Regions from separate parts of the Mycobacterium shimoidei genome, predicted to be linked through region 3. Evidence: predicted binding sites of a transcription regulator. Region 3 holds the regulator's gene; each other region holds the start of a gene.
The links. Region 3 encodes LexA, which represses DNA repair genes until DNA is damaged. Its sites were predicted from a motif close to CGAACANNTGTTCG; they were not measured.
Positions count from the first base shown of each region.

Region 1 (3,275 bases), 4.1 Mb from region 3:
AACGTCACCCGGTTCGCGTTCGGGATGTCGGGAAGCCAAGTGGACAGCTTGTCGTCGAGGCGTACTCGCTTCTCGTCGACGAGTTTGAGCAGCAGCGTCGAGAGGTAGGAGATCGCGACCGCTCCGTTGCGGAAGAACATGCTCGTCGTCGCCGGCACACCGGTCATCGAGTCGCCGGCCGCCTGCGTGACGATTTCCTTGCCGTCCACCGTGACCCGAACGATCACCGCTCTCAGATGAGCTTGGGCCATTGTGTCCCGGACAATCTTCATCACCGCTTGGGCTTTCGCCGGATCGGCGGAGGACGGGGACGCGGGCAGATCACCGCTTGACGTACAGCCCGTCGCGAGCACGGCGAGGGTGCACAGCATCGAAGCCAGCCGCCGGAACATAGTCAACGCTGATCGTGTCCTAGCCGACGTGCCAGTTGTTCGGTGAATGCGACGACACGGTCCGGGCTGTCCAGCGCGTAGCTCGCCGCCGTGGCGCGATCACCATCGTCGTCGTGCCGTACCACGATTCCCACGCCGTCGTCGCGCACCGCATCGAAGGCATCCTCGTCGGTGATGTCGTCGCCGAGATAAATCGGGAAAAGCCGATCTTCGGCGGGGTCGCGGATGTGATCGAGCACCCAGCGCAGCGTCTTTCCCTTGTCCCAGTTGATATCCGGGCGTAGCTCGATGACCTCACGCCCGGTCGTCACCCGAAGCCCGGTGCGCCGGCCGGCGGCACGTACCGCCGCTGCGACCTCACCGACCTTGTCGCGCGCAGCGTTACGGTAGTGCACGGCGACGCCAAAGCGCTTGTGTTCTACCGCAACACCGGAGATCGTGGCAAGCTCGTCGCGTAAATCGCCGGCCGCCTGCTCCAGCACCGGGATGCTCGCCGCCGCCTGTTCGTTCTGGTGGTGTTCGCCGCGCGGCCCGGTCAGCTCGAAACCGTGACTGCCCGCATACCAGATACCGGGCAGACCGATCCGCTGCCGCACATCGGCGAGGTCGCGGCCGGACAGTATCGCCACCGGGCAGCGCGCCGTCAACGCCGTCAGGGCGTCGGCGGCGCCGGGGGCCAGCCGCGCGGCGTCGGGGTCGTTGACGATCTCGGAAAGTGTTCCGTCGAAGTCGTAGAACACCGCGAGGTGCTGCGCGGCCACCTGGTCGAGGACATCCAGGGCGTCGGGCAGTTGCGACATCCGTCGGTCACCGCGGCGCACCTGGATGTCACCCTGATCGGAGACGACGGCGTCCGCGCCGTGCCCGCTTGCACGGAGCCCGATCACCAGTGCAAACCCGGCGGCCCGGGCGGCAGCGATCCCGTCCGCTGTCGTCGTCACCACGGCGCACCGGCCCGGCAGCGCTGACAGCCGGCGGGCCGTCTCGACGAGGGTGGTGCTGTTGGCCGGGGCGGTGCGCACACCGGCATCGCGAAGCTGTGCCAGCAGCGTGGCCTCGGTCGCGGAGGAGCCCAGGTCGAACAGCACGGCGTCATGGCGGCGCGGGTCGATCGTGACCGCCAATGCTTCGCCCCTATCGTCCCTGTCGTCGTTGCGTCGCCTTAGCCTAGAGAGACGGTCGGCCAAGTGCGCCCGGTGGCCCGGCTATCGTTATTCGAACATATTTTCGATAGAGTAGCCGGGTGGGCTGGAGTAACGGGCCGCCGAGCTGGTCGGAGATGGAGCGGGTGCTCAATGGCAAACCCCGCCGCGCCAGCACGGTTGATGTACCTCCAGAAGACGGTCCCCGGTCACGCCGGCGTGGCAAGTATCAGCCGCCGAGCAACAGCCGGGCGGTGCGTTCATCGGTCGCCTACGCCGAGTTGCATGCGCATTCGGCGTACAGCTTCCTCGACGGGGCCAGCACCCCGGAAGAGTTGGTCGAGGAGGCGGCGCGGCTGGATCTGCGCGCCATCGCATTGACCGACCACAACGGCCTGTACGGGGCGGTGCGGTTCGCCGAAGCCGCCGCGGAACTGGACATGGCCACCGTGTTCGGCGCCGAGCTGTCGTTGGGGCCCGGTGCCCGCACCGACCAGCCGGATCCGCCCGGCCCGCACCTGCTGGTGCTGGCCCGTGGGGCGGAAGGGTATCGACGGTTGTCTCGGCAGCTGGCCGCAGCACATCTGGCCGGCGGAGAGAAGGGCAAGCCACGCTTCGACTTCGACGCGCTGAGCGACGCGGCCGGTGGGCACTGGCAGATTCTGACCGGGTGCCGTAAAGGCCATGTCCGCCAGGCGCTTTCCGACGGCGGACCGGAAGCGGCCGCGGCGGCGTTGGCCGATCTGGTGGATCGATTCGGGGCCGACCGGGTCAGTATTGAATTGACCCATCATGGCCAGCCTGTTGACGACGAACGCAACGCCGAATTAGCTGGGTTGGCAAGGCGATTCGGGATCGACGTGGTGGCCACTACCGGCGCGCATTTCGCCGCGCCGCCGCGTGCCCGGCTGGCCATGGCGATGGGTGCGATACGGGCCCGGCAGTCCCTGGACGAGGCCGCCGGATGGCTGGCGCCGCTGGGTGGTTCCCATTTGCGGTCCGGTGAGGAGATGGCCCGGCTGTTCGCGTGGTGTCCTGAGGCGATCACCGCTGCCGCCGAACTCGGCGAGCAGTGCGCATTCGGGCTACAGCTGATCGCCCCGCAGCTGCCGCCGTTCGACGTGCCGCACGGGCATACCGAAGACAGCTGGCTGCGCGAGCTGACCCTCACTGGCGCCCGGGACCGCTACGGCACGCCCGATCAGGCGCCAAAAGCCTACGCGCAAATCGAACATGAGCTGAACGTCATTGAGCAACTGAGATTTCCGGGTTATTTCCTGGTCGTGTACGACATCACCCGGTTCTGCCGCCAGAACAACATCCTGTGCCAGGGCCGGGGATCGGCAGCCAACTCGGCGGTCTGTTATGCCCTCGGGGTCACCGCGGTCGATCCGGTGGCCAACGAGCTGCTGTTCGAGCGTTTCCTGTCGCCGGTGCGCGACGGTCCGCCCGACATCGACATCGACATCGAGTCGGATCAGCGGGAAAAGGTCATCCAGTACGTCTACGACAAATACGGTCGCGACTACGCCGCGCAAGTCGCCAACGTCATCACCTATCGGAGCCGGATCGCGGTGCGCGACATGGCCCGTGCCCTGGGCTTCTCGCAAGGTCAGCAAGACGCCTGGAGCAAGCAGATCAGCAGCTGGAACGGGGCGGCCGATTCGCCCGACGTGGAGGGCATCCCCGAGCAGGTGATCGACCTGGCCACCCAGATCGCCAACCTGCCGCGACACCTGGG
Region 1 covers NZ_UEGW01000001.1:115,201-118,475, reverse strand. Annotated here, with positions in the region: gene MSP7336_RS00610 (serine hydrolase domain-containing protein) at 1-392, opposite strand, end outside; gene otsB (trehalose-phosphatase) at 395-1,516, opposite strand; gene MSP7336_RS00600 (error-prone DNA polymerase) at 1,636-3,275, shown strand, end outside.
Region 1: the regulator LexA is predicted to act here: its motif matches at 1,609-1,622, upstream of MSP7336_RS00600 (error-prone DNA polymerase).

Region 2 (3,275 bases), 640 kb from region 3:
CGCATGCGGTCCAGCAGCCGCATGCGTATCTCGGGGGTCTGCAACCACACGAACCGCACCGGCCGAGTGTGGTGCGGGGCCGGCGCGGTGAGTGCTTCGCCGACGGCCGCCTCGATCAGCTGCGCCGGCACCGGTTGGTCGGCGAACTGACGTATCGAGCGGCGCAACAGCTGGGCTTGCCGGCGGCCGAGGTCCAGCGCTTCGGCGGTCCCGAGCCAGAACAGGTCGTCGGTTCCGGAGCGCACCAGTCGCCGGGCCGTCGAGCCGTCGTCGGATACCGCAACGCCACGGACGACGGCGACCGGGATGTCGGTCAGCTTGCCCTTGACCAAATCGGCGGCCGCTGCGATCTCGTCGGCGACGGCGACCTCGGTGACGATCAGTTCGTTGCCGTGCGCGTCGACTGCACCGGCGTAGTTGTGCAGCACCGCCAGCCCGGCCGCTCCGACGGCGGCGTCGGTCTGGCCATTGCGCCATGCCCGGCCCATCGTGTCGGTGATCACCACTGCGACGGTCACGCCAAGGCGGCTGCGCAGATCGTCCCGCAGCGCCGCGGCGCTGGCGTCGGGATCGACCGGAAGCAAAGCGAGTTCGGCTGCGTCGACGTTCGATCCGTCGACCCCGGCGGCCGCCTGCACCAAGCCCAGCCGGTTCTCGGTGATCAATGTGCGGCCCTTGCGGGCCAGTACCCGCACCGACTCGACATCGACGAGTTTGCGCCGCAGCGTATCTCGCGCCTCAGCGTCGTCGGGCGCCGGAACCAGCCGGCCCTCACATTTGGACACCACCTTGCTGGTGACCACCACTACGTCATCGTCACGCAGCCACGGCGCAGCCTCGGCGATGGCGGCGCCCAAGTCGTCACCGGGACGGAATTCGGGAAGCCCGGTGACAGGCAGGATTTCGATTCCCGACGCCGCGCCGTGTTCGGTCATGCTGCGACGCCCGCGAGCTCCAGTCCGGTGCTCACCATCTTGGCGGTCGCGCTCGGATCGGTCATCAGCAGCGGGATCGACCGCACGGTGACACCGTCGATGTCGGCATGGTCGCCGTCATGGATCAGCCAGCCGTCCAAGATGCCGTTGCCCGAGCGTGCGCCGTAATGCCGGCCGACCGCTTCGGCGGTGGACTCCACGCCGATTACGGTCAGACATTCGTGGGCCATGCCGCGCAGGGGTTTTCCGTCGATGATCGGAGAGTAGCCAACGACTGGAGCGCTGGTCGAGCGCAGCGCCCCGCGAATACCCGGGATAGCCAGGATGGCACCGATGCTCACCACCGGATTCGACGGCGCCAACAAGATGATGTCGGCGTCAGCGATCGCATCGAGCACTTCGGTTGCGGCGTGGGCCTTTTCGGCGCCGATAAAGGCGAAGCTGTGTGTTGGGACCTCGGCGCGATAGCGTACCCACCACTCTTGGAAGTGAATCGCGCGCTGGTTGCTGTCGGTGGGATCGGTGATGACGACATGCGTTTCGCAGCGATCGTCGCTGACCGGCAGCAGCGTTGCCCCGGGCTGCCAGCGGTCGCACAGTGCAGCGGTGACCTGCGACAGTGGATAGCCGGCCCGCAACATTTGTGTGCGCACCAGATGGGTGGCCAGATCGCGGTCGCCGAGGCCGAACCAATCCGGCTGCACACCGTAGCGGTTAAGTTCCTCCTTGGCATGCCAGGTTTCGTCGCGATGGCCCCACCCGCGCTCGGGGTCCACGCCGCCCCCCAAGGTGTACATGCAGGTGTCCAGGTCGGGGCAGATGCGCAAGCCGTGCATCCAGGCGTCGTCACCGATGTTGACCACCGCGGTCAGCTCGTGGTCGGACGCTTGCCCGGAGCCGAACTGGCCCAAGCCGAGTAGCTGTTGTACGCCAAGCAAGAACCGGGCGCCTCCGACACCGCCGACCAAGACCGTGACCTTCACATCGGACGACAGTACGCGCCCGGTGACGGTGCCGTTTCGGGGCGAGCCGGGCAATTGGAGCGCGACACGCCGAGGGCTAAACGGGCGCAGTGCGGTCAAAAATCGGTCACGGGATGGTATGGAATTCTCGCGAATTGCTTGACCAGGACTGACAACACGTGTGTAATCTCATCAGTGTCATTTCCCGGTTAGCCGGCCGGATTCGGTGTCGCAGACCGTGATTCGATCATATGTTCGAATCGGGTGATGGCCACATCAAAACAGGGGCACATCACAACCACGAATCAGGTAAGGAGGCGGAGCATGTCCTATGAACACCTTCGGGGCGTAATGGGAAGCACACCGCGCGCCAATACCGACTCGACGCTGGGGGCAGCAACGGGCCGTCCTCACCTGAGCTTGGTTCCTGATGTGGTCGAAGTGGTTGACCCAGCCCCGGTTACGCCAGATCAGTGGCAAGACCGGGCATTGTGTGCGCAAACCGACCCCGAGGCGTTCTTCCCCGAGAAGGGCGGCTCCACCCGCGAGGCCAAGAAGATCTGCCTGGGCTGCGAGGTGCGCACCGAGTGCCTGGAATACGCACTCGCGCACGACGAACGGTTCGGCATCTGGGGTGGCCTGTCCGAGCGGGAGCGTCGCCGCCTGAAGCGCGGCATCATCTAATCCGGGCTTGGGATGGCCCAAGCTATTCGTCGTCGATCGTCGGGTCGATGACCGAGGGTTCGACGTCCAGATACGTGGCAACCTGCGCCACCAGAATTTCGTGCAGCAATTCGGCGAGTTCGACGGTGTCCTTCGCGCGGCGCTCGATCGGCTTGCGAAACAATACGATCCGCGCCCGGGTCGCGTTACCGCGCACGTCCACTCCGGCGGGGATCAACCGGGCCAGGGCGATCGGCCCGTCTGCGACCACCTCCGGCGGCCATTGCACGCTGTCGGGATCTTTGGCCGAGATGCGCGGGATATCGTCGACGGCCACGTCGAGACCGGACAACCGCTCTTGCCAGCGCTGCTCGATCGGTTCGTAGGCCTCCAGCACCGCCATGTCGAACCGCTCTGCCCGGCTGCGCCACCCCGGCACCGTCGGCGGCAGCAACGGCCCACGCATATCTCGGCCGCGCCGCGCCACCGCCCGACGTCTCGACCGGCCAGAGCTGCGCCAATCGCTCACTGAGCCGATGGTAACGGTTGCACATCGCCGCCTTGCCGGATGCGCGTGTCCACCGCTGCGCCGACGTTCTCGCACGATAACCTCGCGAGCGTGAATGTTCCGCGGCGCTGCTGTCGGCCCGGGTGTCCGCAATACGCGGTAGCGACACTGACCTTCGTCTACTCGGATTCGACGGCGGTGATCGGT
Region 2 covers NZ_UEGW01000001.1:4,811,919-4,815,193, reverse strand. Annotated here, with positions in the region: gene MSP7336_RS23375 (coenzyme F420-0:L-glutamate ligase) at 1-935, opposite strand, end outside; gene cofD (2-phospho-L-lactate transferase) at 932-1,918, opposite strand; gene MSP7336_RS23365 (WhiB family transcriptional regulator) at 2,222-2,581, shown strand; gene MSP7336_RS23360 (metallopeptidase family protein) at 2,604-3,026, opposite strand; gene MSP7336_RS23355 (DUF3499 domain-containing protein) at 3,180-3,275, shown strand, end outside.
Region 2: the regulator LexA is predicted to act here: its motif matches at 2,142-2,155, upstream of cofD (2-phospho-L-lactate transferase).

Region 3 (3,275 bases):
CATGCCCGACGCACGCCGCTGATGACTTTTTCCCGACTGAACGGTTCGGTGACGCCGCTGCGCTTGACCACGGCCAGCACTGCGGTTTCCACGGTGGTGAATCGCCGCCCGCATTCAGGGCACGACCTGCGACGCCGGATCGCTTGACCTTCGTCGGTTTCCCGCGAGTCCACCACCCTGGAATCCGGGTGACGACAGAACGGACAGTGCATGGCCGCTCCTTCACCGCGCTGGTAGCCGGGTAGTTCAGGACAGCCTGAGCCTACCCGCGCCGCGCTGTGCGGACTCAGCGTCGTCGAGATCGGCCGGCGCCATTCGCCGTGCACGGCTCAACCCGTCAGCCGACCGGGGCGATCAAGGTCTGGCCCGCGGCCAGCGCGGGCGTGTCCAGGTTGTTGAGCTGGCGGATGCGCTCGACGACCTGACCGCGCGGCGCGTCCGGCGCCACGCGCCCGGCGAGGTGCTGCAGCGACTCCCCCGGCTCGACCCGCACCACGGCGAGCCGCTCCGGTACTCCGGCCGAACTGCCCTGCACCGCGTCGCCGAAGTGCGCCACCACCCCCAGCCAGATGGTGATCAACGCGGCGAGCATGGCCAGCGCGACCGTCGTCGCCGGCGTGATCGGGCGCGGCCGATGCGGCGCCGTGGACAGCATCACGCCCGTGCCCCGGTAGCGCGGCGGCGCGACGGCCGGCCGCGACGGCCGCGGACCCCGCGACCTCGGCCGGCCGGCGGGGCTGATCGGCTGGATCCGGACCGGCCTGACCACGCTTCGCCGGCCCGGCCGCGTCGTCTCGATGACTGTCATCTGTGCCCCTTTCCCGAAGAGAGTGTCGATCACTTGTTCGAAATATAATCGATAGTGCGTTCGAATTCCGAACGTGTGATCGAACTGTTGCATTGTGTCGGGCAGCGTACGACACCGCACCGACAAGCACGGACCCCGACGAGGGGGCGCGATTCGACACGCCTCGAACAAATGTTTGAGCTTTGGGACAATTGCGGCTACATTCGTCCCTATGAGCGACAGCAGCGAGGGCCCCGGCGTGCAGCGCCGCGAACGGGCGGCGGATTCAGCCCTGACCGAGCGGCAACGAACCATCCTGGAGGTCATCCGCGCTTCGGTCACCAGCCGCGGGTATCCGCCGAGCATCCGAGAGATCGGTGACGCCGTCGGCTTGACCTCGACCTCTTCGGTGGCCCATCAGTTGCGCACGCTGGAACGCAAGGGCTACCTGCGCCGGGATCCGAACCGGCCGCGCGCGGTCGACGTCCGCGGCGCCGACGAGGCCGCCGGGCCCACCGTGCTCACCGACGTGTCGGGCTCGGACGCGCTACCCGAACCGACATTCGTCCCCGTCCTGGGCCGGATTGCCGCAGGCGGCCCCATCCTCGCCGAAGAAGCGGTCGAAGACGTCTTCCCGCTGCCCCGGGAGCTGGTCGGCGAGGGAGCGCTGTTCTTGCTCAAGGTGGTTGGCGACTCGATGGTCGACGCCGCGATCTGCGACGGAGACTGGGTGGTCGTACGTCAGCAGAACGTCGCCGACAACGGCGACATCGTCGCGGCGATGATCGACGGCGAAGCCACCGTCAAGACGTTCAAGCGCACCGGCGGTCAGGTCTGGCTGATGCCGCACAACCCGGCTTTCGACCCCATCCCGGGGAACGACGCCGCCGTGCTCGGCAAGGTTGTGACCGTGATCCGCAAGATCTAGTCAGCCTTCAGTCCGCCGTTAATCAGCTTTGGTGAAACCGTTCGCTTGCGCGACTTCTTCGCTGCTGAACCATATTTCGGCAAACGCGTCGTCGTAGAGCGAGCTGTCGGGCGTGTAGTACAGACCAAAGCTGGCGTTGCCCTTGACCGGATAGCCGTCAGGTGCCTCGTGCGGGTCGTCCAGCGGAAGGTGGATCGTCGGGTAAGCAGGCCCGCCGGATGCGGCCGGCTCAAGTCCGGCATCGTCGTCATAGTCATTATCGTCGTCATAGTCGTTGTCGGCGGCTGCGTGTCGCCCACCGGAACTCACATTCACATCGCTGGCCGTGGGAATCCCCGTCGGTGCGGTGTCCACCGCGTCGGGATCTTCATCGGCGAGTTCCTGATCGAATCCGGAACGAATCGCGGCGGTGTTGCTGTCGTCGTCCATCCGGCCCTCGTCGAGGCGGGCGCCGACGCCGGCACGCGGCCTCCATTCGACCCCGGGCCGGTCGGGCACGTCCGCCGCCGACTCGGCATACGCATCGGGGAACGGGACCGGGCCGAGGTCGCTGCCAGTGTCGGCCTCCCACTGCTGGTCCGTCTCCGGGACCATGTCGTAACCGCGCTGGATGTCGCGTTCGGGTTCGAGCGCCGGTGTCGGCATGCGAGCAGCGGTAACGCGGCGGCGGCGCCGTCGCACACCCAGTGCGATGAGCCCGAGCAACAGCAGCACCGGGATGATGCCAGACAGCCACCACCATTGCCATGGGCGTTCAGAGCCGGTGTCGGCGGGCCGTGCGACGCCGGACGGAGACTGCTGTCCCGGTATCTGCAGACCGGACAGCGCCGTCGCGAGGTTGGCCGGCTCGGTGCTGAACGTGTTGTTGGCGCGGTCCCAGGAGATTTGGCCGCCGGTGAACTTCTGCGTGACCACGTCGTGGTCCACCGTCTGATCCCCCACCGGCGGGCCCAATTGACCTGCCGCACCCCGCAGTTTGTCCCACGCGGCCTTTATGGCACCGCGCACAACGAACGCCCCGTGGTCGGGTGTCCAAAAGATCACCGGCTCGTCGGTGGCGGAAAACGTGCTGACCCGGCTGGGCTTGATCGGGCCGTCGGCCTCGTTGGTGGTGGGGAACCCCAGGTCGCCGGTGGGCCCGCCTAGTGATTCGTACTTCGCCAAGATGTCGGTCTCGACGGCGTTAGCACCGGTGGCGGGGCTGAAAAACACCTTGCCCTCGGCGAAGTTCTGCGCCTGTCCGTCGTCGCCAATGGGATACTGCCCGCCTTGCTTGGCGCCCAGCGGACCGGTTTCTCCGCCGGCCGAACGCCAGGCCAGATTGATGGCGGCGGTCGCATCGATCGGCACCTGCAGGCCGGTCAGTTGTTCGGCCAGCTCGGGTGGGGTGGTGGTGAACGTCTTGGTCACCCGGTTCCACGACACCCGGCCCCCGCTGAACGGCTGGGTGGCGACTTCGCCGTCGTAGGTTTCATCGCCAACCGGCACTCCGAGTGCGCCGCCCGAGCTGCCCAGCTTGTCCCAGGCGGCATTCATCGCCCCGCGCACGACATAGGCACC
Region 3 covers NZ_UEGW01000001.1:4,170,390-4,173,664, forward strand. Annotated here, with positions in the region: gene nrdR (transcriptional regulator NrdR) at 1-212, opposite strand, end outside; gene MSP7336_RS20125 (LysM peptidoglycan-binding domain-containing protein) at 338-808, opposite strand; gene lexA (transcriptional repressor LexA) at 1,020-1,715, shown strand; gene MSP7336_RS20135 (sunset domain-containing protein) at 1,734-3,275, opposite strand, start outside.